DNA from 3 places in the Pseudoalteromonas sp. JC3 genome. Region 1 is predicted to be linked to each of the others. Evidence: predicted binding sites of a transcription regulator. Region 1 holds the regulator's gene; each other region holds the start of a gene.
The links. Region 1 encodes MetJ, which represses methionine synthesis genes. Its sites were predicted from a motif close to TAGACGTCTAGACGTCTA; they were not measured.
Positions count from the first base shown of each region.

Region 1 (10,842 bases):
CATCAATTAATTCACGTTGATGATTTTCAACTTGTAATAAAACATCGTTGAATGCGCGAACATCTTGCTGCTCAAAGCTTTGCCATAACTTCACTAGGGTATTCGTTGTTTTTCCTGCAGCAGAAACCACAACACTGTCACCTAGTTGACATTGCTCTAACACTATCTTGGCAACCGCCTGATAACGCTCTGGCGAGCTTAAACTCGAACCACCAAACTTATGTACTACTTTTGCCATTTACTCACCACAACGCTACTGTATGTGCAGGCGTTAATTTGAATGACTTAGCATCATCACTCGCCTGACTTTCATCAATACATGCAAATCCCGATTCCAGATCTGCAATGAGATCCTGTGCATCTTCAATGCCTACAGAAATACGAATCAACGTGTCGCCCACTCCCGCTTCTAAACGTGCTTGCGGATCCATACCCGCGTGTGTCATCGTCGCTGGATGACAAATAAGACTCTCAACCCCACCTAAAGATTCTGCCAATGAAAAGTGCGTTAGAGACGTTAAAAACTTCGCAGATGTTTGCAGATCGCCTTTGATATCAAAGCTCACCATGCCACCAAAGCCGAGCTGTTGTTTTTTCGCAAGTTCGTGTTGAGGATGCGACTCAAGGCCAGGGTAATAAACTTGGCTAACATACGGCGACTTTTCTAAATATTCTGCAATAAGCTGAGCATTTTCTTGATGTTGGCGTAAACGTACATTTAAGGTGCGCAGTCCACGTAGGGTAAGGTAACTATCAAAAGGTGCACCGGTAATACCGATATTATTCGCCCACCAAGCTAACTCATCACCCAATTCCTGTGTACGCGCGATCACCGCGCCCCCCACTACATCAGAATGACCATTGATATATTTAGTGGTTGAATGCACGACGACATCCACGCCAAAGGCAATGGGGTTTTGTAATGCAGGAGACAAGAAGGTGTTGTCAGCGGCGACCAAAGCCCCCACAGCGTGTGCTGCATTTACGACAGCTTCTATATCCGTTAACCGCAAAATTGGGTTACTTGGTGTTTCAATCCAAACTAATTTAGGTTTGATCTGCTGCAGCTGCGCAAGACTTTCAGGTTGCGTGAGATCCAAGACTGTTAATTTGAGCAATCCACGCTTTGCAAGCGATGTAAACAAGCGATAGCTACCACCATAGCAGTCATGTGGAATAACCAGCGTATCGTCATGGTTAAGCAGTTGAGTTACTAGGTGAACGGCAGCCATGCCAGTGGCGGTAATAATACCACGAGCACCACCTTCAAGTTCGGTAAGTGCCTGTGCAAGCACATCACGATTAAAGTTACCGCTGCGGCCATAATCGTAGTCGCGTTTGGTATCAAAATCGGCAAAAGAATAGGTGGTAGAAAGGTAAAGCGGTGGCACTACTGCCCCATGCGCTTTATCAGCTTCTATACCGTGACGCACTGCTACCGTCGATTTATTAACTTGACTCATAAGGTCACCTAGATAGTTGGATGTTTAGACGTCTAAAAGGTTAGAACAACAGAAACCAGAAGTCAAAACATTTATACTGCTAAATGGCTAAATAACTAGTATTTGACTATCTTTTTTAAACCGATAAAATTTCGCCACTCTAGGCGTTGCTAATACGACTGAGTTATTGAAAACTATGGCAGAGATTCTTCTATCTCGCTATGGCGGATTAGTTTATTCATCTATTTGAGTTTGGGATTTATCTTTAATTCGTAAGGTTATCCCTATATTCATGCGGTTGGTGAATAATGTAGACCAGAACCCAGTCATATTGGCATTGATGTAACTGAGGCAAGTACACAATTATGGCAAAATGGAACGGTGAGTATATTCACCCATATGCAGAACACGGTAAGAAAGCAGAGCAAGTAAAAAAGATCACGGTGAGCATACCTCTGAATGTACTCAAAGTGCTAACTGATGAGCGTACACGTCGCCAAGTGAATAACTTACGTCATGCCACGAACAGTGAGCTTTTATGTGAGGCGTTTCTACATGCCTTCACAGGTCAGCCACTGCCGAGCGATGAAGACTTGAGAAAAGATAATCCAGAGCGTATTCCTTTAGAGGTAAGACAAATAATGGAAGAGCGCGGTTTGGAGATCCCAGAAATAAACGAAGAGTGATAACTGCTCTTTCGCTCTGGAAATACAGACACAAAAAAAGCCTCAATCGAGGCTTTTTCATTTGAATAATACCAATGGTATTATTCCATATATCCAGCTGGCATATCGATTTGTGCCACGCCTGATTCAATTGCAGCTACCGCTACCGCTTTTGCGATACGAGGTAACAAACGTGGATCCATTGGTTTTGGAATAATATACTCAGGACCAAACTCTAGACTATCTACGTCAGCCGCTTTTAACACTTCAGCAGGTACAGGCTCTTTCGCAATCGTTCTAATTGCTTCAACCGCTGCAATCTTCATCTCGTCATTGATAGCGGTTGCGCGTACATCAAGCGCACCACGGAAGATAAACGGGAAACACAGTACATTATTTACTTGGTTTGGATAATCCGAGCGGCCTGTCGCCATGATCAAATCATTACGTGCACCGTGTGCAACTTCAGGGCTGATCTCAGGGTCTGGGTTAGAACAAGCGAATACCACTGGCTTGTCAGCCATTAGCTTTAGATCCTCAGCAGAAAGTAAGTCTGGGCCAGAAACACCAACAAATACGTCCGCATCTGCAATCACGTCTTGTAACGTACGCTTATCCGTGTTGTTTGCAAACAGCTCTTTGTATTCATTTAGGTCATCACGACGAGTATGGATCACGCCTTTTCTGTCCAGCATATAGATGTGCTCACGTTGAGCACCGCATTTGATCAGTAATTCCATACAAGCAATAGCGGCTGCACCCGCGCCAAGACACACAATAATCGCATCATGAATATCTTTACCTTGGATTTCCAACGCATTCAGCATACCCGCAGCGGTTACAATTGCAGTGCCGTGCTGATCATCATGGAATACAGGAACGTCACAACGTTCAATTAGCGCGCGCTCAATTTCAAAACACTCTGGCGCTTTAATATCTTCAAGGTTAATACCACCAAATGTGTCTGCGATATTTGCCACAGTATTGATGAAGTCTTCAGTGGTGTTGTGCTTAACTTCGATATCGATTGAATCAAGGCCCGCAAAACGCTTAAATAATAGTGCCTTACCTTCCATAACAGGCTTTGACGCCAAAGGACCTAAGTTACCCAAGCCAAGAATTGCCGTACCATTACTGATCACCGCAACCATATTTCCTTTACCCGTGTAACGGTATGCATTCGCCGGATCAGCCGCGATTTCACGTACTGGCTCTGCAACACCTGGGCTGTATGCAAGTGCTAAGTCTTTTACGGTCTCGGCAGGTTTAGTGAGTTCAACACTGATTTTACCTGGAACGGGCTTCTCGTGATAATCTAGAGCTTGTTGACGAAAGTCTGTCATGGCGCGATATTTTCCTACGAAGTTAATGTGAGAGTGTGGTAAACGTTCGCATTCTGAATGTTGGCAACCTAGCTAGCTGGTTACAGCAACACACAGTGCGATTAACTATATGAGCGACGACATTCAACCACTCAACAAGCGTATGTGCTTTGCTGTCGCGGTATGTCAATAGGACATATAGTTAATCGACCGTATTCACACAATACCGAGTTTTGCTCATTATTCAAGTAAAATCAGGTCTATCCACTAGCATGGTATTTTCTATACTTTTCCGAGAAGATAAGCTCAATTTTAAGAAATATTTCACAAATAAAATGACTAAAACTTAAAAAACAAGACGCTAAAACCAGCACGGAATGTATAAAATTAGCACAAATGTACACCAACTATAAAAACAATAAGAAAATTGCAACTTAACCAACTTTAACGTCAAGATACCGACATTTAATCGCAATATACTGACTTTAGTTTATATTAAGTGCTCATACCTGATACTATTTACTATATGAGCTTTGATTATTTTCACAACTTAAGCTCGTAAATGTTCAATATTTATCTGCTAAATAGAGTTTTTACTCTACCCAAGAGATCAGTAAAGTTTTGCTGCCAAACTGGCAAGTTTTTTATTTTAGAAGAATAAAAGACACAATAAGACGGGATGACTGACGGTCTATCTGCTGATGCAGAATAGGATGTATAAATCGAGAAGGTATTTTCAAACAGGCACAAAAAAAGCACCCTAAAGGTGCTTTTTTCGACTAGACCAACAAGATTACTTCTTGCTGCTAAGTGCACCGAAACGCTTGTTAAAGCGATCTACACGGCCACCTGTGTCAAGGATCTTCTGCTTACCAGTGTAAAACGGGTGACATGCAGAACATACGTCTAGGTGAATATCTTTACATAGCGTTGAACGAGTTTCGAACTTGTTACCGCAAGAGCACGATGCAGTGATCGTCTCGTAATTAGGGTGAATACCTTCTTTCATAGCAACCTCTAGTTAAGGCCGTATCGCTCTCCAAACCCGAAGTCTGGCACCATACGTAGTTATACAAAAATGTGGACGCGTATTTTAGTGCTTAACTGAACAATCTACAAGCAATATTTCAGAGTTTTTTATCACCGTCGCAGAGTACGTTTTCAATTCGTACCACCTTAGGTATATACTTCGTCACTGCGCTCACTTTATGGAATTGTAATACATGCTCATTCTTGAAGTAGCTTTAAAGCTGCCACTGCACCGAACATTCGACTATTTGCTAGCACCAACCATGCAAGTTGAAGCAGGAATGAGAGTCACCGTCAATTTTGCCAACCGTCGCTGCACAGCGATTGCGCTTGCTAAAAAAGACGACACCGATGTACCAAAAGAAAAACTCAAGCAAATTATTGAGGTGTTGGACGAGCATCCTGTCTTTAATCAAGCACAACTTAGCTTTTTACACTTTGTCTCCCAGTATTACTGTCATCCAATTGGCGATACCTTATTCACAGCACTACCGGCAGTACTCAGAGATGGTGGAAGCCCAGACAAAACTCAGATCCCTATCGTCAGATTAACGGAAAAAGGGCAGAAACTACCAACACTGCGAGCCAAAAAGCAACAAGCGCTGCTTTCTCAATTATATGAAGGTGGTGCAATAAAATTAAGTGAACTCAAAGCGCTCGGATTTGCTAGCCAAACAATTAAAGCATTAGAAGAAAAAGCGCTTATCTCACAATCTATTGAGCATGATAGTGATTGGTCGCAAAACGAATTACAGCTAGGCGAAAAGCCACGCCTAAACGACCAGCAAGCGACTATTTGCAGCGCCGTTAATGCACAAGTCGGTTACCGTACCTTTTTAATCGAAGGTGTAACGGGAAGTGGTAAAACCGAAGTCTACTTACAGAGCCTTGAAAACATAATAAAAGCGGGTAAACAAGCACTGATCTTAGTGCCTGAAATTGGACTCACACCACAAACGGTCAACCGCTTCAAAAAACGCTTTAATAACCTGCCCATTGATTTATGGCATTCAAATCTAACCGATAACGAACGCCTACATACTTGGCGTCGCGCCGAAAAGGGTCTGAGCGCTTTGGTCATCGGTACTCGCTCGGCCATTTTTTTGCCATTTCAAAATCTCGGCATGATCATCGTTGACGAAGAGCACGACAACTCGTTTAAACAGCAAGAAGGCCTGCGCTATCACGCCAGAGATCTCGCTGCATTTCGAGCGCATCAGGCACACTGCCCTTTGCTTTTGGGAACCGCAACACCGGCATTAGAAACATTACACAAAGCCATTACCAACAAATATCAACTCGTCACACTGAGTAAACGAGCGCAGACCCAGCACGACAACCAATTTCACCTTGTCGACATGAAAGGTCAGCCAGAACAAGGCGGGTTTTCACCAATGAGTTTACATTGGATGGAAAAAACACTCGCTCGCGGTAAGCAAGTTATGGTGTTTCTAAATCGTCGGGGCTTTGCACCAACATTGATGTGTCACGAATGCGGATGGCTTAATACCTGTAAACATTGCTCTACCAGCGCCACGTACCATAAAAACATGAACCGCTTGGTATGCCATCATTGTGGTGAACAGGACTTTGTACCGAGACAGTGTCCAGATTGCGGCAGCACCCAAATCATGCCCACAGGGCTTGGTACAGAACAACTCGAAGGCTTTTTAAGCGAACGCTTCACTGATATTCCCGTTACTCGCATTGACCGAGATTCTACGCGCCGTAAGGGCAGCCTTGAAAGCGCCCTTGAAGAAATTAATCAAGGTGGCGCGCGAATTCTGGTCGGCACTCAAATGCTTGCCAAGGGCCACCACTTTGCCGATGTCAGCCTTGTGATTATCTTGGATGTGGACTCAGGACTTTACTCTTGTGACTTTAGAGCAACCGAGCAAATGGCACAGCTCATTACGCAAGTTGCTGGACGAGCCGGACGTGCCGGTGAAGCGGGAACCGTGTTATTGCAAACGCATTTTCCAGAACACCCATTATTGCAAGATTTAATTAATAATGGTTATGGCGACTTCGCGCGATATGCCTTACAAGAGCGTGAAGAAGCTATGCTTCCCCCCTTCGCACACTTAGCTATCATCCGCGCCGAGGCAACAAATATAAATACAGTATTGCGCTTTTTGTCGGATTTGGTTCCAGCTACCCCCTATCCTGGTATACAATTGCTGGGTCCAATTCCAGCACCACTTGAACGAATAGCTGGAAAGTTCAGATATCAATTACACATACACGCACAACAACGCACTGTGCTGCGGGGCTACCTTTCGCAACTTGCGCGCTATATCGCTACGCATGAGTCTGCCAATCGAGTACGCTGGAGCATAGATGTTGATCCAATGGATAGCTATTAAACTCAAATAATCTATGGCACAGCACGATTACATCAATAAGAAACCTAAAGGCAAGGGGAAAGACAAGCCAGAAAAATCGGCGAAATTTCCTGTTATTGCTGCTATTTTTGCATTTCTACTAATCGGAGGGTTTGCCTACGGTCTTTGGTTTATAAAAACCAATGCCGATCCTAAAGAAGTAGAGCAAGCCAAAAACCCACACCCAGTTGCCGAGCAAAAGGTTATTAAACCAAAGCCTCGCCCACCTGAGTTCATTGAAGAAATTAAAAATCATGAAATCAAGGTCGAAGTTAAAGAGATCGAGAGCAAAGGTCCCTATCAAATGCAGTGTGGTTCATTTAGAACCCATAGCCAAGCCGAAGCCATGAAAGCCAAAGTTGCGTTTGCTGGATTAATCGCGGAGATCCGTCGTACCGAAGGGAGTAACGGTGTCTGGTATCGTGTCCGTCTTGGCCCCTACGATACCAAGCGTTTAGCAGAAAGCGATAAAAACAAATTACAACGCGTTGGGATATTTGGCTGCGGGATTTGGGGCTGGACTTGATTTTTATAAGTCCACCCATATTTCCTACTAATCTAGAGTTACACGGGCACAGGCCCAGATAAGGATTACTATGACTACCATCGTTAGTGTTCGTCGCGATGACAAAGTGGTTATCGGCGGTGATGGCCAAGTTTCGCTTGGTAACACAGTTATGAAAGGCAACGCACGTAAAGTACGTCGTCTATACAATGGTAAAGTACTGGCAGGTTTCGCTGGCGGTACAGCTGATGCATTTACATTATTTGAACGCTTTGAAGCAAAGCTAGAGATGCACCAAGGCCATCTCACTAAAGCAGCCGTAGAAATGGCAAAAGACTGGCGTACCGACAGAGCATTAAGAAGGCTTGAAGCCCTACTTGCGGTAGCCGATGAAACCGCCTCGCTTATCATCACAGGTAACGGCGACGTGGTGCAGCCAGAGCATGATCTTATTGCTATCGGCAGTGGTGGTAATTTCGCACAGGCAGCTGCAACCGCACTACTTGAAAATACCGACTTAAGTGCGAAAGAAATCGTGGAAAAGAGCCTAAAGATCGCCGGCGATATCTGCGTATTTACCAATAATTTCCAAACTATCGAAGAATTGTAATAGGACTCGTCATGACAGCTATGACTCCAAGAGAGATTGTGCACGAGCTTGATCAACATATTATCGGTCAGGACAAAGCCAAAAAAGCCGTCGCGATTGCACTGCGCAACCGTTGGCGTCGTATGCAGCTTGATGAAGAGCTGCGTGCAGAAGTTACACCCAAGAATATTTTGATGATCGGCCCAACGGGTGTAGGTAAAACTGAAATTGCCCGCCGCCTAGCAAAACTTGCTAACGCACCATTTATCAAAGTAGAAGCGACTAAGTTCACCGAAGTGGGTTATGTTGGTAAAGAAGTTGAAACCATCATCCGCGATCTAGTCGAAGTTTCTTTTAAACTAACACGTGAACAGCAAACCAAGAAATTCAAATTCCGCGCTGAAGAAGCCGCCGAAGAGCGTATTTTAGATGCACTTTTGCCACCAGCAAAAGACGCTTGGGGTGAGTCTCAGCCAAATGAAAATTCGTCAACACGTCAAGTATTTCGTAAAAAACTACGTGAAGGTCAGTTAGACGACAAAGAAATTGAGATCGACATCGCAGAAACGGCGCCTCATGTTGAGATCATGTCACCTCCTGGTATGGAAGAAATGACCAGCCAGCTACAGAGCATGTTCCAAAACATGTCGGGTGACAAGAAAAAGAACCGTAAGCTGAAAATTAAAGAAGCACTTAAGCTATTGATTGAAGAAGAAGCTGCAAAGCTTGTTAATCCAGAAGAGCTTAAAGAGCAAGCTATTGAGTCAGTTGAACAAAACGGTATCGTGTTTATTGATGAAATCGATAAAATTTGTAAGCGCGGAGAATCTTCTGGCCCAGATGTTAGCCGTGAAGGTGTACAACGCGACTTACTACCACTTATCGAAGGTTCAACCGTTAATACTAAACACGGCATGGTAAAAACCGACCACATTTTATTTATCGCGTCAGGTGCGTTCCAAATGGCCAAGCCGTCGGATTTAATCCCTGAACTACAAGGTCGTTTACCTATTCGCGTTGAACTAGAAGCACTAACTGCGGGTGATTTCAAACGTATTCTAACTGAGCCAAATGCATCTCTTACAGAGCAGCAACAAGCGCTACTGAAAACAGAAGACGTCACTATCGACTTTACCGATGACGCTATCACTAAACTGGCTGAAGCTGCATATCAGGTCAACGAGAAAACTGAAAACATCGGTGCGCGTCGCCTTCACACTGTGATGGAAAAGCTGATGGAAGAGATTTCATTCGATGCCAGTGAAAAGGCTGGTGATACCTTGACGATTGATGCCGCCTACGTTGAACAGCATTTAGACATGCTTGTTCAGGATGAAGATTTAAGCCGCTTCATTCTGTAAATTAAAATAAAAAGCGGAGCCTTGCTCCGCTTTTTGAGTTATACCAATTATGTATCAAGTCACCAAACTTCATTATCATACGCTCAGTAAAGTACTCGATGTTTATTTTGAGGACGGCCGCTGTTTTACGCTAAGTGCCGAATTCTTACGAACACATTCACCATCCGCCGAAGTGCAAGGGCATAGTCCGGCGCAAAAGCAACTCGTGCTAAACAAACAGAATGTCGCCATAAAGAAAATTGAACCCGTTGGTCACTATGCTGCACGCTTTGTTTTTGATGATGGCCACGACTCAGGGCTCTACAGCTGGCAATACTTATACACTATAGCTACACAACACGATGTGCTATGGCAGGAATATGTAAACGCTGTAGAAGAGTATAAAACCCAAAAGGACAGCGTACCTATCAAGTTTGTGCCTTAAATTTACTGTTGATAAGCAGCCTGATACGAAGATTTGACATTATCGACCAAGCTATCTAAAACCTTTAAATTCATCTTATTAGGGAAGAAATCAGCTTGTGCCGCTAGCTTGTTACGCATCTTCATTAGTGTCACTCGATCTTCTTTTAAAAACGCAACACTCGCGGCTATATACTCTACCCAAAGGAACTCGGCAGGATTATTCTTCGCAGAGAGCAGAAGTGCCTCTCCAACCTCTATCGCCTGTTCTCGCTTTCCCGCCATAGCATAATTCTGAAATAAATGCCATTGCAAACTTGCTTGCTGCTCTCCAGTCATGGTTTTATATTGCTCAATGAGCATTGCAGCTTCTAAATAACAACCCTGATTATACAGTACTCGCCACCCAGAGTTAGGTGTTTGATCAAAGCTTTTATAATTCATATTAGTCATGTTATTGCGTACAGTATCGAAGCTATCTCGACATAACATCGAAGCTTGAACAGAAAAGTTTCCCATAGCCAAAAGTAAAAATAGCCCCCGGATACAAGAATTACGTGTGGAGAGTTTCATTTAAATATTCCTTTTCAACATGTGATTTTCTCTTTATAAAACATACCTTTTAAAGATGCAAACCCCTACCTAAGACGATCCGGAAAATTTCTACAACAGTACATATTACTCACGATGTTGAATAGAGTCACCTTAAATGCAATACGCTTCTCAATATTCAAAATGACAATCAACCTGAACCTTAAAAATAATAAGCAAGCTCATTTCTTATCCGAGCCTCAGGTTTAATAAAAAACCCCACTATAAATTAAGTGGGGCTTTGACATTAAGAACCTCAGGTTGAATTGGTGTTTATACCTGATACTTAGCCACGGCTTCGTGTAATACGCGCGCTTGCTCTGCGACTTCTTCACTACTTTGCGCATTAGAGCGAGCATGCTCTGAGGCACCTTGCGCAATGTCTCTGATCTTAACCACGTTTTTATTCACTTCTGAAGCAACTTGGTTTTGTTCATCAATTGCCGTCGCGATATGCGTGCTCATTTCCATAATCGTTTGCACATCTTGGGTGATCATGCTGAGCAACTCCCCAGCCTTTTCGGCTTGCGACACACTTTCATTGCCTTGTTC
Region 1 covers NZ_CP127855.1:3,907,401-3,918,242, forward strand. The annotation lists gene metL (bifunctional aspartate kinase/homoserine dehydrogenase II) at 1-238, opposite strand, end outside; gene metB (cystathionine gamma-synthase) at 243-1,463, opposite strand; gene metJ (met regulon transcriptional regulator MetJ) at 1,808-2,128, shown strand; gene QSH61_RS17030 (malic enzyme-like NAD(P)-binding protein) at 2,209-3,450, opposite strand; gene rpmE (50S ribosomal protein L31) at 4,223-4,438, opposite strand; gene priA (primosomal protein N') at 4,653-6,824, shown strand; gene QSH61_RS17045 (SPOR domain-containing protein) at 6,838-7,368, shown strand; gene hslV (ATP-dependent protease subunit HslV) at 7,439-7,957, shown strand; gene hslU (ATP-dependent protease ATPase subunit HslU) at 7,969-9,297, shown strand; gene QSH61_RS17060 (gamma-butyrobetaine hydroxylase family protein) at 9,347-9,721, shown strand; gene QSH61_RS17065 (hypothetical protein) at 9,724-10,272, opposite strand; gene QSH61_RS17070 (methyl-accepting chemotaxis protein) at 10,564-10,842, opposite strand, start outside.

Region 2 (10,842 bases), 450 kb from region 1:
ATGTTATTGCCATCGTGCGCCTTACACCCACTATCTTGGCGGTTACGGCCGATTATCATCTGCAAAGAGCAAAAGGGAAAGAACCTGTATTCGAAGTCGATAAGGTCAAAGTGCAAGGAGTTACTGAGTCTGGCATTTGGGGTAATATTAATGCGAAGAGTTCAGCCTAATACGTTTTAGATGGAATAAATAAAGGCCGAATTTTCCGGCCTTTATTTATTTTTGATATTTTTAAGTTAAAAAGTATCTCCAAACTTTCAATCATACGCCTTGTTTAAATTTTTTATATTCTGTGTATACTTCCTCCCGCTTTTCTCTTCAATATTTCAAACTAAATATTGCTTCCTTTTTAATCTTTAAACACTGATGTGATAATGAAAAAACAATTATTTGGACTGGCAGTACTATCGTTGCCTATGTACGCGAAGGCTGATATTGCCATATTTTCAGAAGTACTTTTTGGTAAAGCCAATAATGAATTTTATGCCGAGCAAGAATCTGATTTAGGATATAGGCGTGCGTCATCCGCTAATTCTGATTCATGGGGGCTGAGGCTCGGTGTTGGGCTTACAGATCATTTAGCTCTTGAAATCGCACAGCATTTTCATGGTGAGTCACTAGCTGAATATTCCGTTCACGTTTCTAACACACTCTCTGGAATCTATCAAAACCCATATGACTACTCATATCGAGTCAGGTTTCCTATTGATACCGAATCTCTGAGGTTGGGGATTAAGGGAGAGATTGAGGTGTCTACCAATATTAATGCAAATATAAGAGTTGGAATGGCACATTGGCAATACAAAGATGTGATCCCTGCACAATTGGTTCCTACAGGCAGCACTAGTTCAGGTGATAGCGGTAATGATATTTATACCTCGATAGGTGTTGAGTATCGACTAACAGATAATCTCTATGTTGGTTTGGAATACTCTCTTTTGAATATTAAAGAATCAAAAGAATATGACTACACAGGCGTAGTTCAATATGAGCATAATTTGCACGATATATCCATGTTACTTGGTTGGGCTTTTTAATACGCTGATATTCATAGTAGAGAAAGGTTATTTTCAGAACTGTATTTAGAGTGGGGCGAATTGAGCAATTCACCCCATCAATTTTGACAATAGAGTTTAGATGAACCGTCAGTGACGAAGTTATCTAACCTCAATAGGTATATAACCACTTACCAGCCGTCGTAACGCTTTCTACGAGATAAAAATAGCGTCAGGATCACACCGATAATAATGCCACTGATCCCGATGATGCCACCGTAAGTGAGCAACTGGTGTTGCTCTTTTTGGACTTTTTGCTGCTGTGCTAAACGCTCATCTTGTAGTTGCTTTTCAAGCCCTGAAATAGTGTCTTGAAGTGAAGCATTTTCAGCTAGCAAATTGGTATTGTTTTGCTGCAGCATTGGAAGCTGCTGCTGGGCGTCGTTCAGCGCCTCTTGGGTTTCCACCAAGGTTTGGTTAACCGCCTCTAATTGTTGCTTTAAACCTGGCTCCGTGGTGACAAATTTACTTTCTACCCAACCTTCTCTTGCTTTGTCGTCTTTAATTTGGACAAACTCGTCATTAGCGCCACTCAAAATAGTGATTGGCGTACCAGCATCAACAGAACCTAAAATTCGATAATTTTTACTTGGACCTGTATGCATGAAAATAAAAAGATTGTCACTAATATAGCCGTTTGGTGTTGCCGTGTTTACTGTGCTATTTTCGTCTGGCTCTTCGGCAAAGCTTATAAAGCTGGTGAAGAGCAGGCTCGCAATGATAAATTGCTTAAAGTTGAACATGCGTGGGCCTTTTATTCTTTGGGTCGTAAAGTTTACAAAATAGTAGGGATTTCGCGGCCTAATAGCAAGGCTTTGTTTATTTTGAATGGCGCGAAATAATTGATTACATAATGAAAATTGCAGCATTTAACGCAATGATTCGGTGTTATTAATCCGCTGACGTTCAGCGAAATTAGCCCGACTATCTATTGATTTAGCGCATATTTGGTGCACTTCTCATCGGATAAAAAGATTGCAAACTTAGCCTCCTTTGTATATTTTGATCCTCCCTTAGACAAATAGGTAAAACACTGCCCTAATGGACACTGAAATAGAACTGAAATTTTTGGTTTCAGATAATGAAGTTCCGCTGATCCCTGCACTCATCACACAGTTTGCAAAAACGGTCACTAACAAGCCTGCTAAAAACTTAACTAACGCCTACTTTGACACGCCAAATCGTGAATTGCGTGCGCTAGATATCGGTCTAAGAACGCGTTGTTGCAATGATGAATGCGAGCAAACGATTAAGCTTGCGGGAGAAGTTGTAGGAGGGTTACATCAACGACCTGAGTACAATTTACCTATTCAATCAGGACGTCCTGACTTGTTAGCGTTTGACGCGAATATTTGGCCTCACGGCATGCAACTTGAGTCTATCGCAGAAAACATATTCCCGATCTTCAGTACGAATTTCATTCGTCGAACTTGGTTAATCGAAACGGATTCAGGAACCAAAATCGAAGTCGTGTTGGATAAAGGGGAAATAGCAGCCCAAGGGAAGATGGAGCCAATCAATGAGCTTGAAATAGAGCTCATTGAGGGAAACAAAGAAGATCTTTTCTTATTAGCCGATCACCTAATTAAACAGGCTGGTATGCGTTTGGGACTATACTCAAAGGCCGCCAGAGGGTATCGAATTGCCGATGATAAGCCTCTAAAACCAAATAAGTTTATAGGGTTTGTACCGCTCAAATCTCAGGTAACGCAAGAACAAGCGCTAATTGCGACAGTCAGTTATGGTATTCAGTTCGTCCAGAAGCATGAGCAGTGTTATTTTAATAAACCAAGTCTCAAGACATTAAAACGTGTTATTGATGGAGTCTCGCTTATCCGCCACGCGTTTTGGTTGTTCGATGACATCGTTGATAAAAGCTCGACTGAGAGTATTCGTAACGAATTAAAATGGTTGTTGTCAGAACTTGCCTGGGTCGAAAATGCAATTCATTTAAAAACCTATACCTCAAAGCGTCATGCTTATCATAAGAAACTTAATCAGTTTCCCGAGTTGGCGCAGGTCATTACCGATTTGCAAGATGTTCAGCCGACACCGACGGACATTGAAGATTTATTTCATTGCACCCGCTATAACCGTTTGATCCTTTCACTTACTCGCTGGCTGGTTGATAGAGCGTGGCGTAAAAACTGGGATCAAAAAGCACTGAGTGCAGCAGAGCTACCTGTCACAGAAATCGCAAGCCAATTATTTGATAAAGACTGGCAAGAGCTGAAAAACTTGCTTCCACAGGATAAATCGCTTTCTGAAAGAGATTATTTACATGTGAGAATAAAGTTAGAAAACACGCTACTAAGCGGTAACTGTCTGGGCAAGCTTTACGATAAAGAAGCGCGCAAAGTGTTTAGAACGCCTTGGATTGATATCGTTTATGGTATTTATGAGCTAGAAACACTGGCGTATTTATATCAACTTTGCCAAAGCCAAAACGCAGACGAGCTGCAAGAAGTGCAGGCATGGCTTAAGCAAAAATCTGACTTTTTGATAAGTGCTATGGAGCAAAGTCGACAATCTTCCATGCATAGCGAACCATATTGGTTCTAACCAGATTAAGCGGGGTTTTATCCCGCTTTTTTGTACCACTTCATTACAATCAATACTGCAAATATCAGGTGATGAACTAAACTTGGGTGTATCAATTCTGAGGTAGCCCAATGATCGATATTGACGATAAAGTGCTGAATGATTTGCGCGGCGGATTTAACTTACCTGCTAAGCCTGAAATATTACAAGCCTTACAAAATGAATTATCACAACCGGAGCCTGAGTTATTTACCGTGGCGGATATTATTGCGGCAGATGTTGGTGCGTCAGCTGCGGTGTTAAAGGTAATTAATTCACCCGCTTATGGTCTTGCCCGTACAATCACAGATATAAAACAAGCAGTGATGTTTTTGGGCGTTAACTGTATTACGCAGCTAGTGACTGGGTATTTGCTTAAAAATGCGTTTGAGCAGTCAAAGTGCTGTATCTCACTGCAGCAGTTTTGGGATAACGCTGCGGATATTTCAAAAGCGGCGATGGTGGTTGGACATCATTTGAAGGCATCATTACCGATGGAGAATTTGCAGCTGCTCGGACTGTTTCATGATGCCGGGATCCCAGCAATGGCCGTAAAATATCCTGACTACGCTGAGGTAATAAAGCAGTCTATAGAGCGACCTGAGCAAACGCTTATTTACTACGAGCAGCAAAAGTATCCAGTGCCTCACACTGTGATAGGCTACTTTCTTGCGACGTCTTGGCACTTACCTAAAGAAATATGCCAGATGATTTTGCGCCACCATGACGTTAGCTATCTTGAAGAGCAAAAAGATGCACAGCATGTGCAAACCTTTGCAGCACTTAAACTGGCTGAAAATCTCTGTTTCGAAGCAAAACACTTTAGAAGCGCAGCGGATTGGTATTTATTTAAAGACAAGGTGATGATTGAGCTTAATCTGCATGAAGATGAGTATCAAAACTTAAAAGATGATGTCGACGAAGTATTTATCGGGTAGGGGATTATCCGTGGTATTAAAAAAGGCGCTCTTGGCGCCTTTTTTACTTTTTACAGCAGGGGTTATAGGCCTGCTGCTGCACGTAGTGCGTCAGCTTTATCTGTTGCTTCCCAAGGGAACTCTTCACGACCAAAGTGGCCGTAAGCAGCAGTAGGCTGATAAATTGGACGCTCAAGGTCTAGCATAGTGATTAGACCGTAAGGGCGTAAGTCGAAGTGCTCGCGGATAAGTTCGATTAAACGCGACTCATCAAGCTTAGCTGTACCGAAAGTTTCTACGCTGATAGAAGTAGGCTCAGCAACACCGATTGCGTAAGACACTTGGATCTCACACTTGTCAGCAAGGCCAGCGGCAACAATGTTCTTTGCAACGTAACGCGCTGCGTAAGCTGCAGAACGGTCAACTTTTGATGGATCTTTACCTGAGAATGCACCACCACCGTGACGTGCCATACCGCCGTATGTATCTACAATGATTTTACGACCAGTTAGACCACAGTCACCCATAGGACCACCGATAACGAAACGGCCAGTTGGGTTGATGAAGAACTTAGTTGCTTCAGTGATAAGCTCTGCAGGTAGTGTAGGCTTGATGATAGTTTCCATCACCGCTTCTACAAGGTCAGCTTGTGATACCGAATCACAGTGCTGTGTAGATAATACGACCGCGTCGATACCTACTGCTTTACCGTTTTCGTACGCGAATGTTACCTGAGACTTAGCGTCTGGACGTAACCAAGGTAGCGTGCCGTCTTTACGAACTTGCGCTTGGCGTTGAACTAGACGGTGTGAGTAAGTGATAGGCGCAGGCATAAGTACGTCAGTTTCGTTACACGCGTAACCAAACATTAGGCCTTGGTCACCAGCACCTTGCTCTTCTGGACGAGTACGGTCAACACCTTGGTTGATATCAGGTGATTGTTTACCAATCGTGTTAAGGATTGCACATGAATCAGCGTCAAAGCCCATGTCTGAATGTGTGTAACCAATTTCACGCACGGTCTTACGAGTTAATTCCTCGATATCAACCCAAGCGCTAGTCGTGATTTCACCACCAACCATAACCATACCGGTTTTAACGTAAGTTTCACACGCAACACGTGCTTTTGGATCTTGCTCAAGGATGGCATCTAGAACCGCATCAGAGATCTGATCGGCGATTTTATCCGGATGACCCTCAGAAACAGATTCAGAAGTAAATAAATGTTTAGCCATTGTATTTATGCTCACAAATATTGCGCTTCACAAACATCAGGAACAGCGCGAAAAATTAAGGGGCGTATTCTAACCAAAAAACCTAGGCATTGACTAGTTATTTTACGCCTAGACGTCCAAAATTGTGCAAACTTTTTTAATGGTCGGAAAAAGTCCGTCTGTACCCGTTTTTTTATGGCCTTTGCCGTTGCAGTTAGCCATATAAATAAGTAAGAATGGGCTCAAACCCCCGCGAAACACATTTAAAGGTAGGAGAATTCATGCCATCTCGCAAAGAACTTGCTAATGCAATTCGCGTTCTTTCCATGGACGCTGTACAAAAGGCCAAGTCTGGCCACCCAGGAGCCCCTATGGGCATGGCGGACATCGCAGAAGTACTTTGGCGCGATTTTTTAAAGCACAACCCAAGTAATCCTGAGTGGTTCGACAGAGATCGCTTCGTATTATCAAACGGTCACGGTTCGATGTTAATTTATTCATTGTTGCATTTGTCGGGTTATGACTTATCAATTGATGACATCAAAAACTTCCGTCAGCTACACTCCAAAACACCAGGCCACCCAGAATATGGTTATGCGCCAGGTATTGAAACGACTACAGGCCCATTAGGTCAGGGTATTACCAATGCGGTAGGTATGGCGATTGCTGAAAAAGCATTGGCTGCACAGTTTAACCGTGAAGATTACGACATCGTTAATCACTATACCTATGCATTTTTAGGTGATGGCTGTTTGATGGAAGGTATCTCACACGAAGCTTGTTCACTTGCGGGTACCCTTGGTCTTGGCAAACTGATTGCATTTTGGGATGACAACGGTATTTCAATCGACGGTGAAGTTGAAGGTTGGTTTAGCGACGATACACCAAAACGCTTTGAGTCTTATGGCTGGCATGTTATCGCCGGTGTTGATGGTCACGATAGCGATGCGATTAAAGCGGCAATCGAAGCGGCGCAAGCAGAGTCTGACAAACCAACCCTTATCTGTTGTAAAACGGTTATCGGTTATGGTTCACCAAACAAGTCAGGTAGCCATGATTGTCACGGTGCACCGCTAGGTGATGATGAAATCAAAGCAGCACGTGAATTCCTTGGTTGGGAGCACGGCGCATTTGAAGTACCGGAAGATGTGTACGCGAAATGGGACGCAACAGCGCGTGGTCAAAATCAACAAAGTGACTGGCTGATTAAGTTCACTGAATACCAAATGCATTATCCTGAGCTTGCTGCTGAATTTGAGCGTCGCATGAAAGGCGAGCTTCCAGCAAACTGGTCTGAGAAAACAGAAGCGTATATCGCAGAGCTTCAAGCGAATCCTGCAAACCCAGCAACTCGTAAAGCATCACAAAATGCATTGAATGCCTATGGCCCAATTCTACCTGAGTTTATGGGTGGCTCTGCTGACCTTGCGGGTTCTAACTTAACACTTTGGGATCAATCTAAAGGCTTAACGGCAGAAGATGCTGCGGGTAACTACATTTTCTACGGTGTGCGTGAATTTGGTATGTCTGCCATTATGAATGGTATTGCACTGCACAGAGGCTTTATCCCTTACGGTGCGACATTCCTAATGTTTATGGAATACGCGCGTAATGCGGTACGTATGGCTGCATTGATGAAACAAAGAAGCATCTTTGTGTATACTCATGATTCAATCGGTCTTGGTGAAGATGGTCCAACACACCAACCAGTAGAACAAATGGCGAACTTACGTACTACGCCAAACCTTGCGAGCTGGCGTCCATGTGACCAAGTTGAGTCAGCAGTTGCTTGGCAGCAAGCGGTTGAACGCGCTGATGGCCCATCTGCACTTGTATTTACCCGTCAGGGCCTTGCGCAGCAGCCTCGTACCGCTGAGCAGGTTGCAGCGATTAAGCAAGGTGGTTATGTACTATCTTGTGATGGTGAGCCTGAAATCATCCTTATTGCCACCGGTTCTGAAGTGCAACTTGCAGTTGAGTCTGCGGATAAGCTTCGTGCAGAAGGTAAAAAGGTACGTGTTGTGTCTATGCCTTCAACGGACATTTTTGATGCGCAATCTCCAGCATACAAAGAAAGCGTACTACCAAGCTCAGTAACGCGTCGCGTCGCTATCGAAGCGGGTATTGAGGACTTCTGGTACAAATATGTAGGCCTAAATGGTGCTATCGTTGGTATGACAACGTTTGGTGAGTCAGCGCCTGCTGATGAGCTATTCAAGCTATTTGGCTTTACGGTAGAAAATATCATTGAGAAGGCAAACGCATTGTTTGCATAATCAAAGAAAAGAAACAAAAAAACCCATGCCATGCATGGGTTTTTTTGTGTTAGGTGGTTTGGCTAAACCACCTAAAGCTTTGAGATTGCTTCCTGCTCAAAGCTCAGGTTAGAAAGTTAAACCTTAAACTGCTCTACCGATAAGCGTAACTCTTCGGCGAGTTTAGCAACCTCAGAACTAGAGATTGAGGTCTGGCTTGCGCCTTCAGCTGTTTGCTCTGCGATTGTTACAATCGATTCCAAACGTTCACTAATTTCCTGTGCCACCTGCTGTTGCTCATTCGCCGCGTTTGCAATCTCTTCACTCACATCATGGGCCTGAGAAACGGCTGCAGTGATAGAGTTTAATGCTTCATTAGCAAGGTCGCTCTGATTTACGCACGACTCCGCCTGCTGCTTGCCTTTTGACATTGCGCCTACCGCTTCTTCGGCACCGGCTTGTAAGGATTCAATCATTGCTTGAATTTCTTGAGTCGACTCTTGAGTTTTACTTGCAAGCGAGCGTACTTCGTCTGCCACTACAGCGAAGCCACGACCTTGTTCACCCGCACGCGCAGCTTCGATTGCAGCGTTTAGTGCAAGGAGGTTAGTTTGCTCGGCAATGCCACGGATAACATCCAAAATACTGCCTATCGAAGCGCTGTCTTGATGTAGTTTGTTAATCACGCGAGAGGCTTCATCCACTTCCCTTGCGAGTTGCTCAATAGTGTGTTTGTTCTCATGTGAGATGCCTTTAACACGCTCAGCTTCTTTATCAGCATTTTTAATTTCCTGTAGTGCTTGATGTGCGCTGTTGCTTACACCGTGAGACGTGCTACTCATCTCAGTTGTAGCGGTAGCTGCTTGCTCTACCTGTGCTTGCTGATTCTTAATTGCTTGGCTTGATTCTGTAGTGATAGTCGATGTTTCTTCGGACGCTGCAGCAAGCTGTGTCGAACGAGAAATGATGCCAGTAATAAGCTCACGTAAGCTAGAGATTAGGGTGTTACAGCTTCTAGATAATTCACCAAACTCATCTTTTGCTGTGTCATCTAAGCGCTGTGTCATATCGCCACTGGCGACAATGTTTAAGACTCGATTTACTTCCGATAGCGGTTTTGTGATACGACTAACGGTAATGTAGGCAACACCGACGGCCATTAACGTTGCTACTATCATACCAATCCAAGTCCATAGGTTTGCTGTGCCTACATCGGCACGTACGCCTTGTTGTAAGTTAAAGGCGACTTGGCTCGCTTCAGAGAGTAAATCATCTAGCTGAGATAGGGCTGCTTTTGTGGTTTTTTCTGCATTGGTTAGTTCTTTACGTGTCTCGGCTATCGCATTGATCAAGCGTTTTTGATTTTCCGCGATGCTGTTGCTGCCGGTAACTGCATCTTTCAAATTAGTGTAATAGCCTTCGAGATCAGCAAACAAACTACTATCAAGCGCGCTAACGGGGCCACGCATCAAGTCAATATTGCGACCTAGCTCTTCAACGAGGTAGCTTTGATCCCTACTTACGATTTCCAGTGTATTGATGTCTTCAACAGTAACAATATCATTGGCGCTAGTCACAACAGAAGAAAAGTTATTTTCTAAGTTATTTGCAGCTTGAAAAGCACGTTTGTCAGCATCTTCTAAGCCATCCAAATCAATGATATCAACCGTCACCATAGTTGCATCTTCTGCGGCAACATCGATAGTAGATAACTGCTCTTTTAATTTGTCCCGTAACGAAAGCTCAGTTGTTTTCTCGTTTACCAAGCTGTTCATGGCTTTTACGAACGCATCATAACTTTTGCCAACATCACGACTGCTTGAGGCCAATTTATTATTAGCGGCAACGACCTGTTGCAGCTCTGAATAGGTTTTGTCGAAGATCTTCTGGCGCTCTTTAAATTGCTGTTTTAGCGTCGCCAGTTCAGTCTCTGAACGCGCGTAAAAACTTCCCTGAGCCATTTTGCTCATTAAAGTAAACTCTACTTGCAGCGCAGAGCTTTTAGAGAGTGCTGGTAAAGACAGGTTATTAACCTGTTGAGTTGAGTTGTCAATGTTTGCAATTCTTAATAAAGAATTGCCCCCGATAAGAAGAAGCAACAAGGTGATGGTAATAAAACCACCCCAAATACGTTGGCTAACAGTCAAATTCATAGCTGTCCTACAAAATTTACAAAGCAATACGGATACTTATCGGATTTATTGCGGATAAGTTAAGTATTTTATAGCAGATGTGACAAAAAAATTCAGTAAAAAAGGTCGGATTACAAAAAATAGCAGCTCAACGGATAAAAAGTATAAGCTTCACGTTTTCTTCGAGTGTAGCTTAGTTTTGTAAAAATTAAAGTGGGTGACTACCCTAGATTCGACTTAGGAAAGTTAAATAACCTGAGCTTCGGATAATTAATGCTTTTCTAGCAGCCAGTTTTAGCGCTAACTGCGTTGAATTCACTTCCAATAGCCAGCTATTGGTGCGTAAATTCGCCTGGTTATCCCCAAAACTCTCTGGCTAGATAAGGAAATAATTTAAAAACAACGAGTTAGCTCATTTCTTATCCAAACCTCAGGTTAAATAGCTTAATTGTGCTGGTACTTTTCACCACTGTTGATATTTATCATCGTCATAGGACCTCCCCACACGCAGCCAGTGTCTAAGGCTATAATATTTTTCTTGTTGGTTTCGCCTTCCAAAGCAGCCCAGTGGCCGAAAAGTAGGGTAGTTTCGGCTGGTGTTTGGCTGAGCTCAAACCACGGAGTGAGACCTGCCGCATCTTTTAGGCCAGATTTGTTCTTAAGATCCAGTTCGCCATTTTGTTTTAGAA
Region 2 covers NZ_CP127855.1:3,453,844-3,464,685, reverse strand. The annotation lists gene QSH61_RS15000 (alanine/glycine:cation symporter family protein) at 1-170, shown strand, start outside; gene QSH61_RS14995 (outer membrane beta-barrel protein) at 375-1,037, shown strand; gene QSH61_RS14990 (TIGR04211 family SH3 domain-containing protein) at 1,187-1,798, opposite strand; gene QSH61_RS14985 (CYTH and CHAD domain-containing protein) at 2,097-3,617, shown strand; gene QSH61_RS14980 (HDOD domain-containing protein) at 3,728-4,573, shown strand; gene metK (methionine adenosyltransferase) at 4,636-5,787, opposite strand; gene tkt (transketolase) at 6,048-8,042, shown strand; gene QSH61_RS14965 (methyl-accepting chemotaxis protein) at 8,159-10,174, opposite strand; gene QSH61_RS14960 (symmetrical bis(5'-nucleosyl)-tetraphosphatase) at 10,598-10,842, opposite strand, start outside.
Region 2: the regulator MetJ is predicted to act here: its motif matches at 5,889-5,906, upstream of metK (methionine adenosyltransferase).

Region 3 (10,842 bases), 390 kb from region 1:
CGGCAGTGAGCTCGGTTTTGTTCTTATAGTCATTAATATCGTAATCGCGAATAACCGATTCTTCCGGTGCTTCACCTGGCTGCCCTGTGCGCAGCACAAGGCGAATATCAAAGTTTTCTAAGTCATCACGGATATATCGCACTAAATCAAGCCCTGCATGATTACTTTCCATCACGACATCAATAAGGCCTACAGAAATATTCTGCTCCGTGTCCAAGATGACTTTTGCTTCTTGTGCTGAGTAGGCATGATGAAATCTCAATGCTTTATTCTCAAACTTAAAGCCGGACAACACCAGCTTAGTCACTTGGTGAATGTCTTCTTCATCGTCTACAACCAGAATATCCCAGTAGGTATCGGCCATTTGATTTATTGGGCTTTCTAGCACTTCATCTGAGAACAAAAATCCGCTCACAGATTGCTCCTCTTTTTATGCTGACTCAACGTTAGTATAGTCGGCAGTAACAAGGCCGCTAATCTTGTTGAGGTTTTTTCTCGATATTTTGCAATTCTAGTTCGATTGCATCGCAAGAAATGTGGATTTCATAAAGAGAAAGTAGCAATGATAAGGTTAGGCTACAGAGACTCGCACCAAATAATGTTACGCCAAGTAAGGATATTTCAAGGAACAAGGCAAACATTGAAGACGTACAAAGTAAAAACGCAATTACGCCCCATACTTGCATTCGTCTGATTAATCTAATTCGTTTCCTTAAGTTTTCGATTTGCGCTTTAACCAAGGATCTTATGGTGTCGCCTTCTCGAGCGTTTAATTCACGGATCAATTGTGCGAGTACCAAAAAGCGATTGGTGTAAGCGAGCAGTAATAAAGAAATTGCTGGGAATAATAGGCCCGGTGTTGTTAGAGTCATAGTCGTATTTTAATGGAATAGCTTGATGTTTAAGTGTGATGATAATGAATGATTTTATCAAGAAACAAATGAGCACATTGAGTGCTAATTCAATAGTGAAGATAATGCAATGAGTGAACAATCTTTTCATTGGGTGCAATTGTGCGCTATCAGCGGCTTTGTTGAAGCGCATTTACTCAAAGGTCAACTAGAACAAGCGAATATTCAGGTTCGCTTACAAGGTGAGCATTTGTCAGGTGCTATTGGTGAAATTCCAGCAGAGCAAGCTGCCATCAAGCTCTTTGTTTATGCAATAAAGTTACCCGAGGCTCAGGAAATATTGGTAAACTATAACAAATCACGTCATCGCAGTGCCGCCGAGCTGTCGGATTGGCTATGTAACCACTGTGCAGAATTAAATGGACCAGCGTTTGAATATTGCTGGCAATGTGGAAATAAGCATGAGCAAAGCAAATAACTTTCAAAGAATTAGAGAGTTAAATTATCTTCAAAAGGCAGTCTTAGGTGCTGCTATTATTGAGCGTATGTTGCCAAATTATTCATTATTTAGTGAGGCTACGGGTTTTGGCGACGAGCAAGTTCTCAGAAATGCGCTGAATTTAATCTGGGAGAAAATATTACTGCCAAAGAGCAAAATTAGCTTAGAAAAGCTGGTTGAAAAGGTTGAACCAAATGTACCTGAGCTCAGTGAGTTCGATATGTTTGGTACCTATCCCGCAATCGATGTAGCGACAGCGCTGTTAGGCATGTTGCAAGGCCTAATGACAAAAGATGAACATGAGTTTGTAAGCGTTGCCAAAATTTCTCAGGCAACGGTAGCTAAATACATCGAGTTTATGTTGATGGCGGAAGATATATCTCCAACGAATGAGTTAGTGCGTGAACACCCGCAGATGCAGTATGAAATTGAAATCCTCGCTGAGCTTATCGAACACGTGGAAAATATGGGGCGTATTAGCAGCGACTCGGTGAAGTCGCTAAAGGCCTTGGCACTAGCTGACGGCCAAACAAATATTGGTTTGGAACTTGAGTAGCTGATTTCGTATAATCAGCGGCTGCAGTAAAGAGTTTGGAGAAAGTAACTTGCGTATTTTGGGTATAGAATCCTCATGTGATGAGACGGGTATTGCTATTTATGATGATGAGCAAGGGCTGTTGGCACATCAATTATATTCTCAGGTAAAAGTACACGCCGATTATGGTGGGGTAGTGCCTGAACTTGCTTCTCGTGATCATGTACGCAAAACGATCCCTCTTATTGAAGCTGCTTTCGCGCAAGCGGGTTGCGGTCCTGAAGACCTTGATGGCATTGCTTATACCGCAGGGCCGGGTTTGGTCGGTGCTCTGTTAGTTGGCACCTCAATTGGTCGCTCGTTAGCATTTGGTTGGGGGATCCCAGCCGTTGCCGTACATCATATGGAAGGCCATTTGCTTGCCCCTATGCTTGAAGACGATAAACCAGAGTTCCCATTCGTCGCGCTGCTAGTCTCTGGTGGTCATACCATGATGGTCAAAGTCTCAGGTATCGGTGAGTATGAGGTACTTGGTGAGTCAGTGGATGATGCTGCTGGTGAAGCATTTGATAAAACCGCAAAGCTACTCGGTCTTGATTATCCTGGCGGCCCAATGCTTGCGAAAATGGCGACACAGGGTCAAGCAGGGCGATTTACTTTTCCAAAACCGATGACAGACAGACCAGGTCTGGATTTTAGTTTCAGTGGATTAAAAACCGCAGCGGCAAACACGATTCGTAATGAAGGCGATGATGAGCAAACGAAAGCAGATATCGCTCATGCCTTTCAAACTGCGGTCGTAGAAACACTAGCGATTAAGTGCAAGCGGGCACTGAAAGAAACAGGCATTAAAAGCCTGGTGATTGCAGGTGGCGTCAGCGCCAATACAGAACTTAGGCAAAAGCTTGAGCGCATGATGCTTGGCATGAAAGGGCGAGTTTATTATCCGCGCACTGAATTTTGTACAGACAATGGGGCGATGATAGCTTATGCAGGAATGCAGCGCCTAAAAGCAGGTCAACATGCGCCACTTGATATGAAAACTAAGCCACGTTGGCCGCTGGATAGTCTAGAAAAAGTCTAGGGTCTGTTGATCTTTGCTGTTTGATTTTTGTTCTCCTGAGTGTGTTTTGGTCGCGACGCTCGACTTGCCGCCTAGTAATCTAGGCAAAAGTTGAGCAACAATGAACAAAGCGCACTCAGGTGAACCCAAAGGGCAGCGCTTGATTAGCATTTCTACTGTGTTCTCGCCTGACTCACATAGAATAACTATGCTACGCAGGCTCTGCCTTGTACAAATACCAATCAAACTGCTGCAAAAACAAACTTGAAAGGTAAACAGGCCCTAGTCTTTAGACTTTTTCCCCACCTTGGGCTCTTTACCACTCAAGAGCCTTTTAATATTTGCCCTATGACGAATAATAATCACCACAGTTAAAAAGCTTACCGGCACCGTATAAAGCGGTTTTATCCACCATGTGTAAAGTGGAGCTGCTGCGACTGCGACAATCGCTGCGAGTGAAGAATAGCGTGTTAGCGCTAGCACCACGAGCCACGTACTAATCAATAGCCCACCCAATGACAAGCCGATCGGTAATAGCGCACCAAATGCCGTTGCTACCGCTTTACCACCGTTAAAGTGGAAGAAAATAGGATAAATGTGACCAAGGCATGCGCTTACGGCTATTGCACCTAACCACACAGGTTCTATTTTCAGAAAGTAGGCTCCCCACACCGGGATGGTTCCCTTTAAAATATCGAAGACGAGCACCAGCGCAGCTGGGATCTTTCCTCCCAATCTTAATACATTGGTTGCGCCTGGATTATTAGAACCATTAAAGCGTGGATCTGGTAGATTGAATAACCGACAAACCAGAATCGCTGAGGAAATCGATCCCAATAAATAAGCACATACGCACATTAAACTGATTAACACTGTCTTCCTTATTTTTTATTGCGTTGTTTTGGGCTATGATCGGCGGTCTTAAGTCCTGCACAGATCGCGAATTGCGATTAGAAAATGCGGGTGAATTACAGCGATAAACATGTTTGGAGTTTACATGGATAAAGTCTATATCTCACAGCTACACGTCGAAGCCATAATAGGAGTGTACGACTTTGAAAAAGAAAGTAAACAAAGCCTTTACTTTGATGTTGAGATGTTGACCGATATTAGCGCTGCCGCTCGCCATGACGATATTAGTTTGGCGGTTGATTATGCCAAAGTGAGTGAGCGTATTATTGCGCATACCCAAGCAAAACCAGTAGAGCTATTAGAAACGTTAGTTGAACAGCTTGCCGCAATGATCCTAAATGAATTTAATGTACAACAAGTGCTTATAAAAGTGAGTAAACCTGCTGCCGTGCCACAAGCACAAACGGTTGGTGTAGAAATTGTGCGTAAGAAGTAGAATTATCATGGCACAAATTTTTATCAGTCTCGGCTCAAACATAGAAAAAGAAAAAAATTTGCTGAGTGGCTTGAGGGTATTGATAAAACACTTTCCGGATTTTCAACATTCGAGTGTGTTTGAGAGTGAAGCCGTCGGATTTGCAGGAAATAACTTTTATAATTCGGTCTTTGCTGCACAAACACAGCTGTCTTTAGACGAAGTATATAAACTGCTCAAGTCGATAGAATACGATCATGGTCGTCGCTGTAGTGAAAAGAAGTTTAGTCCACGCACGTTAGATCTCGATATTCTCTTTTATGACCACCTTATTTGTTCATCACCCGCTCAGTTGCCTCGGGATGAAATAACCAAAAATGCCTTCGTGCTTCAGCCATTAGCTGAACTAGCTCCTGATTTTATCCATCCTGTTGAGGGTAAAAGCATTGCTCAGTTATGGCAGGAGTATCACAACCCAACTCAAAAATTATGGAAAGTGGAGTTTCCCAAGCAATGAGCTTTATTGAGATTGTCGTCCTTGCAATTATTCAAGGTCTCACTGAATTTTTACCTATTTCGAGTTCTGCCCACTTACTGCTACCTTCACAGGTACTAGGTTGGCAAGATCAGGGTCTTGCCTTTGATGTTGCTGTTCATGTTGGTACTTTGCTGGCTGTCGTTATTTATTTTCGACAAGACATTGTCAGCCTACTGGCAGGATGGTTCAAATCATTCTCAGGTACGCACTCGAAAGAAAGCCGGCTGACTTGGTGTATTGTGGTTGCCACTATTCCATTCGTGATCTTAGCTCCACTGCTTAAGGATATCGTAGAAGTTTATTTACGTAGTGCTTGGGTGATTGCAACATCGACGATAGTATTTGGTTTACTGCTTTGGTATGCCGACGTGAAAGCGAGACAAATCAAAGACGAATTTGCCTTAAACTGGAAAAGCGCATTGATACTGGGGCTTGCGCAAATTACCGCTGTTATTCCCGGCACATCGCGTTCAGGTATTACCATCACCGCAGGTTTATTACTCGGGCTTGATAAGAAAAGTGCGGCGCGCTTTTCGTTTTTAATGTCTATTCCAGTCATTTCGATGATGGGATTGTATTACAGTTTAGAGCTTGCTACCGGCGATGAAGTGGTTGATTGGAATGCGTTATTAAGTGGTGCAGCACTGTCGTTTATCTCAGCTTATGCCTGTATCTTCTTTTTCCTGAAAATCATAGAGCGCATGGGCATGATGCCATTTGTCATTTACCGATTGTTACTAGGGGTGGGATTAATCGCTTTCTTGAGCCTAAGTTAATCTGGGCTTTGGATAATTCAGCAAGGTTAACAGAAAAGCCAGCTTGATGAAGCTGGCTTAGACTGCATTAAGCAATTTGCTTTTCCGCAAGGCATAATTCCATGGTCGCCTTCAACAGTCGATAAAGGTTTATAGATGCATCTATTTCTTCTTTACGGTTTGTTAAGCTCTCAATATTTAAGCCAAGAGAAATATCTAGATGTGAGCAGCTTTTTAAGATTTGATCTAGATTTTCTCTACAAATACGAATTGACTCACTTAGTGTATTGTCTGCATCTAACATGCGCCATTTGGTTGCTTCTGGTACTGAAATCCCCAGCCACTCCATAAACTGCAAGGTTTTTTCTCCACCACATGGAGTAAAGGTAAGAATAATGCGTTTTGGTGTTTGCCCTTGCTGTTTACAGGTGCGAGCATAGCTCGTAATAAGATCTATGGTTGCTTGAGCGTCATACACTGCTTGGGAAACAAAGAATTGGCAGCCTTGCTCTGTTTTATCAATTAACCTTTCGTGTTCATTACGCTTACTGGCGTGGCGCTCTGCGATAGTTACACCACCTAAGAAAAAGTCATCTTGATGATGCTTCAATACCTTATAGGCTTCAGAAAGCGGCAACTTAATATCGCCTTGTGAAGACGGACTGCCCACTAATACTAGATTGTTTAACCCATATTGCTGTTTTGTGCTGCTTAACCAATCGCCAAAAGCTTCACTATCGCGCTGTGCCACACTTTTATACGTAATTACATCAAGGTGTGATAATTCGCGGATCAACTGACTATATTCACACGGATCAACGGTGTGCTTAAAAGGAAATGGACGTGGTACTTGAGTACGGCTGCTTTCATCTTGAATGTCATAGATGATCACGCCGTCGTATTCAATCTCATGTAAACGGCCCAAAAGCTTAGCGGCAATTGATTTTAGCTGCTCTGGGTCGGTGCCAATCTTAGGTGGTGTGGTACCAATTAAATATACCCCTTGGTTAGGGTCAATGATTTTCTCTTGAAGCGTTAAAGCCATAATCCTCATTCCACAAAAGCATTTCTGTATCTCTTTACTAATATAGCAGCCATTTAGACGTCTAGATAGATTTTTTTAATGAAAGAATTTCAATAATTATGAATTTATCTCAAGTGCTCAAACCAAAATTTCATATTTGTTTACACATTAGGATGGTAAATCACCTTGGAAATTAGCGAATTAGTATGGCTTTGGGGCATAATCAGGAGGTTTACTAACGTAAGTGAACACGACTTACTTAGAATAAAAAATATGATTAGGACCAAATTCATGAAATTCAAATTACTAGCAACCAGCTTTGCCGTAAGCTTAGCGCTTAGTGGCTGCGCAGCGACGAATTCAGACCAAGCCCAACAGTCAGCTGAAAGTACTCAAGCTGCCCAATCCAATAAAGTATTCGCCCAAGATTATGTTTTGGAAGAGCTAGAAAATGGCCTTCGCGTCATGGTAGTTAAAACTAACTATCCTGATGTGGTATCGCTACAGATCCCGGTTTCTGTTGGTTCGCGTAATGAAGTCGAAGCGGGTAAAACCGGCTTCGCTCATTTCTTTGAGCATATGATGTTCAAAGGCTCAGAAAAGTATCCACAAGACGTTTATTCGGACATTTTGAAAAATTCAGGTGTTGATAATCGTGCTTACACGACCAATGACTACACGAACTACCACCTAAATTTCTCGAAGCAGCATTTAGATAAAGTATTAGAAATCGAAGCGGATATCTTTCAGAACCTGACTTACAGTGAAGAACAGTTTCGTACTGAAGCACTAACCGTGAAAGGTGAATACCTTAAAAATAATGCCAGCCCAGTTCGAAAACTGCTTTCTGCGGTAAGAAAAGAAGCATTTGATAAACATACCTATAAACACACAACGATGGGCTTTTTTGAAGACATCGAAGCAATGCCAGATCAAATGGCCTATGGTAAAACCTTCTTTGAACGTTTTTACAAGCCAGAATACGTATCGCTTGTCATTGTGGGTGACGTAGATCCAAAAGAAACCATGGCTATGGTGAAAAAGCACTGGGGTAATTGGAAAAAGGGTGATTATCAAGCTGATATTCCAGTTGAGCCTAAACAAGAGAAAGCACGTTACGTCCATGAAAAATATGATGGCTTACCTGGTCACTGGTTGCTTGTTTCATATAAAGGCACTGCATGGGAGCCTGCGAAAAAAGACCGAGCTGCGCTTGATTTGATCTCGCAGTTATACTTCTCTCAAAACTCTGAGTTATATCAAGAGCTGGTGGTAGACAAACAGCTTGCAAGCCAAATGTTTACCTACAACCCTGAAACCAAAGACCCTGGTCTTCTGCATGTTTTCGTTAAAGTTGAAGATGAAAAAGATCTGGCGACAGTGCGTGATGCAATCAATAACACTTACGCAAAAGCACGCACAGAGCTGGTAGATGAAAATAAACTTGCTGCACTTAAATCAAACCTAAAGTACAGCTTTATTAACGGCCTTGACTCATCACAATCTATTGCTTCGACACTCGCAAGCTACATGCATTTTGAGCGTGACCCTGAAGTGGTGAATGCGCTTTATGCAAGTGCAGATAAAGTCACTGCGAAAGACATTCGTGATATTGCCAATAAATACTTTGTGGACAGCAGCCGCACAACGGTGACTATGTCTGCACTTGAGTCTGTGCCTGGTTTTGATAAGGAAGTTAACTTAGACAAGTTAGTGGCAAAAATGGACAAGCCAGTAACGCGTCATTTCAACGTATTAGACAAGACCAATAATTCACCGCTGGTGGATGTGAACTTTCTTTTTTACACAGGTGCTGCCGCAGATCCTGCAGGTAAAAAAGGTCTTGCTGCGCTTACTGCGGCTATGATTGCCAATGGTGGAAGTGAGTCGCAATCATACAAAGAAATTCAAAAGGCGCTGTATCCTATTGCTGGTAGCTTCGGTTATCAAATCGATAAAGAAATGATTTCTTTACGTGGTCGTATTCATAAAGATAACGCTGATCAATGGTATGGCATTGTGAGTCAGCAGCTTTTGAGCCCAGGGTTCAGAGAAGATGATTTTAAACGTCTGAAAAAAGAGCTAATCGACGGCATTAAGGCTGGTTTGAAAGCGTCAAATGATGAAGAACTAGGTAAAGAAGTGCTTTATCACGAGCTGTACAAAGGCCACCCATACGAAAGCTATAACTTTGGTGATTTATCAGACTTAGAAGCAATCACACTGGATGACGTTAAGGCTTTTTACGCTCAGCAATTTACTCAAGCTAAACTTAACGTGGGTATCACAGGTGCACTCGATAAACAGCTAAAAGAAACGATGTTTAACGATCTTGCGGCTTTACCTAAAGGCGAAGAAGCGCGTTTACAAGTGCCTGATGCCCCTAAACTGTCTGGCCATCACGCAACCATCGTAGAAAAGAATGCAAAATCAACAGCGGTGTCTTTTGGTTTCCCAATCGACACGGTTCGTAGCAGCAAAGACTGGGCTGCGCTTTGGTTAGTGCGTTCATACTTTGGTGAGCACCGCAGTTCAAACAGCCACTTGTACCAGCGTATCCGTCAGGTACGTGGTATGAACTATGGTGATTATGCATATATCGAATACTTCCCTCGTGGTATGTTCCAAACTAAGCCGGATGCAAACTTAGGTCGTAGTGAGCAAATTTTCCAAGTGTGGTTACGCCCACTTCGTTCTAATAACGATGCCCATTTTGCAACGCGTACTGCATTGTTTGAACTCGATAAGCTGATCAAAGAAGGGATGAGCCAAGCAGACTTTGAAGCAACACGTAACTTCTTAATCAACTTTGTGCCGCAAATGGTGGCGAGCCAAGATAGACAGCTAGGTTATGCACTTGATAGCCAGTTCTACAACACCGATGAGTTTGTTGCCTATGTGACAAAGCAGCTAGCGTCGCTGTCTGTTGAAGATATCAATCGAGTTATCAAAGAGAACTTGCAGACCGAAGATATTCACTATGTGTTTATCACTGGTGATGCAAAAGATATGGCGAAGCGCCTAAGTGCTGAGCAGCCATCTCCTATGACTTATAACACGAAAAAGCCTGATGTATTGCTGGCAGAAGATGCTGAAATTGCTACATACCCGCTAAATATTCCAAGTAAGAATATTAAAACGTTGGATGTAGAAAAAGTGTTTGAATAACGATTATTCAGCTTAATAAAAAATGGCGGCTAAAAATTTAGCCGCCATTTTTTTGTATCAAAACCACGCGTAATTTTAGGTTATGGTGTTGAACCACTCCACTGCGGCAGCTATCCAAATTAACGAGCTAATTAATAATGTCAGCGTAACGGCCGCTGATGCCATATCTTTTGCACGACCAGATAGTAAGTGATGCTCGGTACTCACTCGATCTGTCAGCGCTTCGATTGCCGAGTTGATAAGTTCTATGACTAATATCAACAGTACACTACCGACCAATAAGGCCCACTGAGCAATACTTTGCGCCAATATGATTGATAAAGGAAGACTTGCCACCAGTAACCACGTTTCTTGTCTAAATGCCGACTCTTCTTTATAAGCCGCTTTCATTCCTTTCGCCGAGCAATGCGTTGCTTTGATTATCCGCGCAAGCCCTGTGCCATTTGGTTTGTTGGTATCCGTTGTCTTGATCTTTATCGACATATTAGCGATCCCGCGTTGGTAGTATTCAATGGGGCGTTATTATACGAAGATCTACTCAGTTCGACAGTGCTAAATTGTAAGAATCTTTGGTCCAGCTGAGGGTATTTAAAACCAGGCTAAAATATGTTGGTTGGTTATTAGATATAACCAAGTGTTTGAAGCCTGATTTTTTATAATACATGACACTCAATGACTCTAAGCGTTACACTATGAGAAGTATCAGTATTATCGGAAGTTCGTCACATGAGACATGAGATTTGGAATAAGTTACGCGAAGAAGCCAATGAGTTGGTTGCTCGCGAACCATTGCTTGCTAGTCACGTTTACTCGAGTATTTTAAATCACGAGTGTCTTGGTTCTGCATTAAGCTTTATCGTTGCAAATAAGTTGGCGGATGCTGTGGTGTCAGCATTTACAATCCGCGAGCTGTTTGATCAGGCCTTTGTGCACTGCGATACTATGCTGACTCATGTTGCACATGATATAAAAGCTGTTAAAGATCGTGACCCAGCTGCCGATAGTTATCTCAACGTAATTTTAAATCTGAAAGGTTTTCATGCAATCCAAGCACATCGATTGGCATACTGCTTATGGCGTCA
Region 3 covers NZ_CP127855.1:3,514,977-3,525,818, reverse strand. The annotation lists gene QSH61_RS15260 (DUF3369 domain-containing protein) at 1-415, opposite strand, end outside; gene QSH61_RS15255 (DUF2721 domain-containing protein) at 474-872, opposite strand; gene QSH61_RS15250 (putative signal transducing protein) at 982-1,329, shown strand; gene QSH61_RS15245 (YjaG family protein) at 1,313-1,906, shown strand; gene tsaD (tRNA (adenosine(37)-N6)-threonylcarbamoyltransferase complex transferase subunit TsaD) at 1,956-2,969, shown strand; gene plsY (glycerol-3-phosphate 1-O-acyltransferase PlsY) at 3,231-3,821, opposite strand; gene folB (dihydroneopterin aldolase) at 3,946-4,296, shown strand; gene folK (2-amino-4-hydroxy-6-hydroxymethyldihydropteridine diphosphokinase) at 4,304-4,792, shown strand; gene QSH61_RS15220 (undecaprenyl-diphosphate phosphatase) at 4,789-5,589, shown strand; gene QSH61_RS15215 (methylenetetrahydrofolate reductase) at 5,657-6,613, opposite strand; gene QSH61_RS15210 (M16 family metallopeptidase) at 6,884-9,760, shown strand; gene QSH61_RS15205 (diacylglycerol kinase) at 9,836-10,243, opposite strand; gene cysE (serine O-acetyltransferase) at 10,487-10,842, shown strand, end outside.
Region 3: the regulator MetJ is predicted to act here: its motif matches at 6,660-6,677, upstream of QSH61_RS15215 (methylenetetrahydrofolate reductase).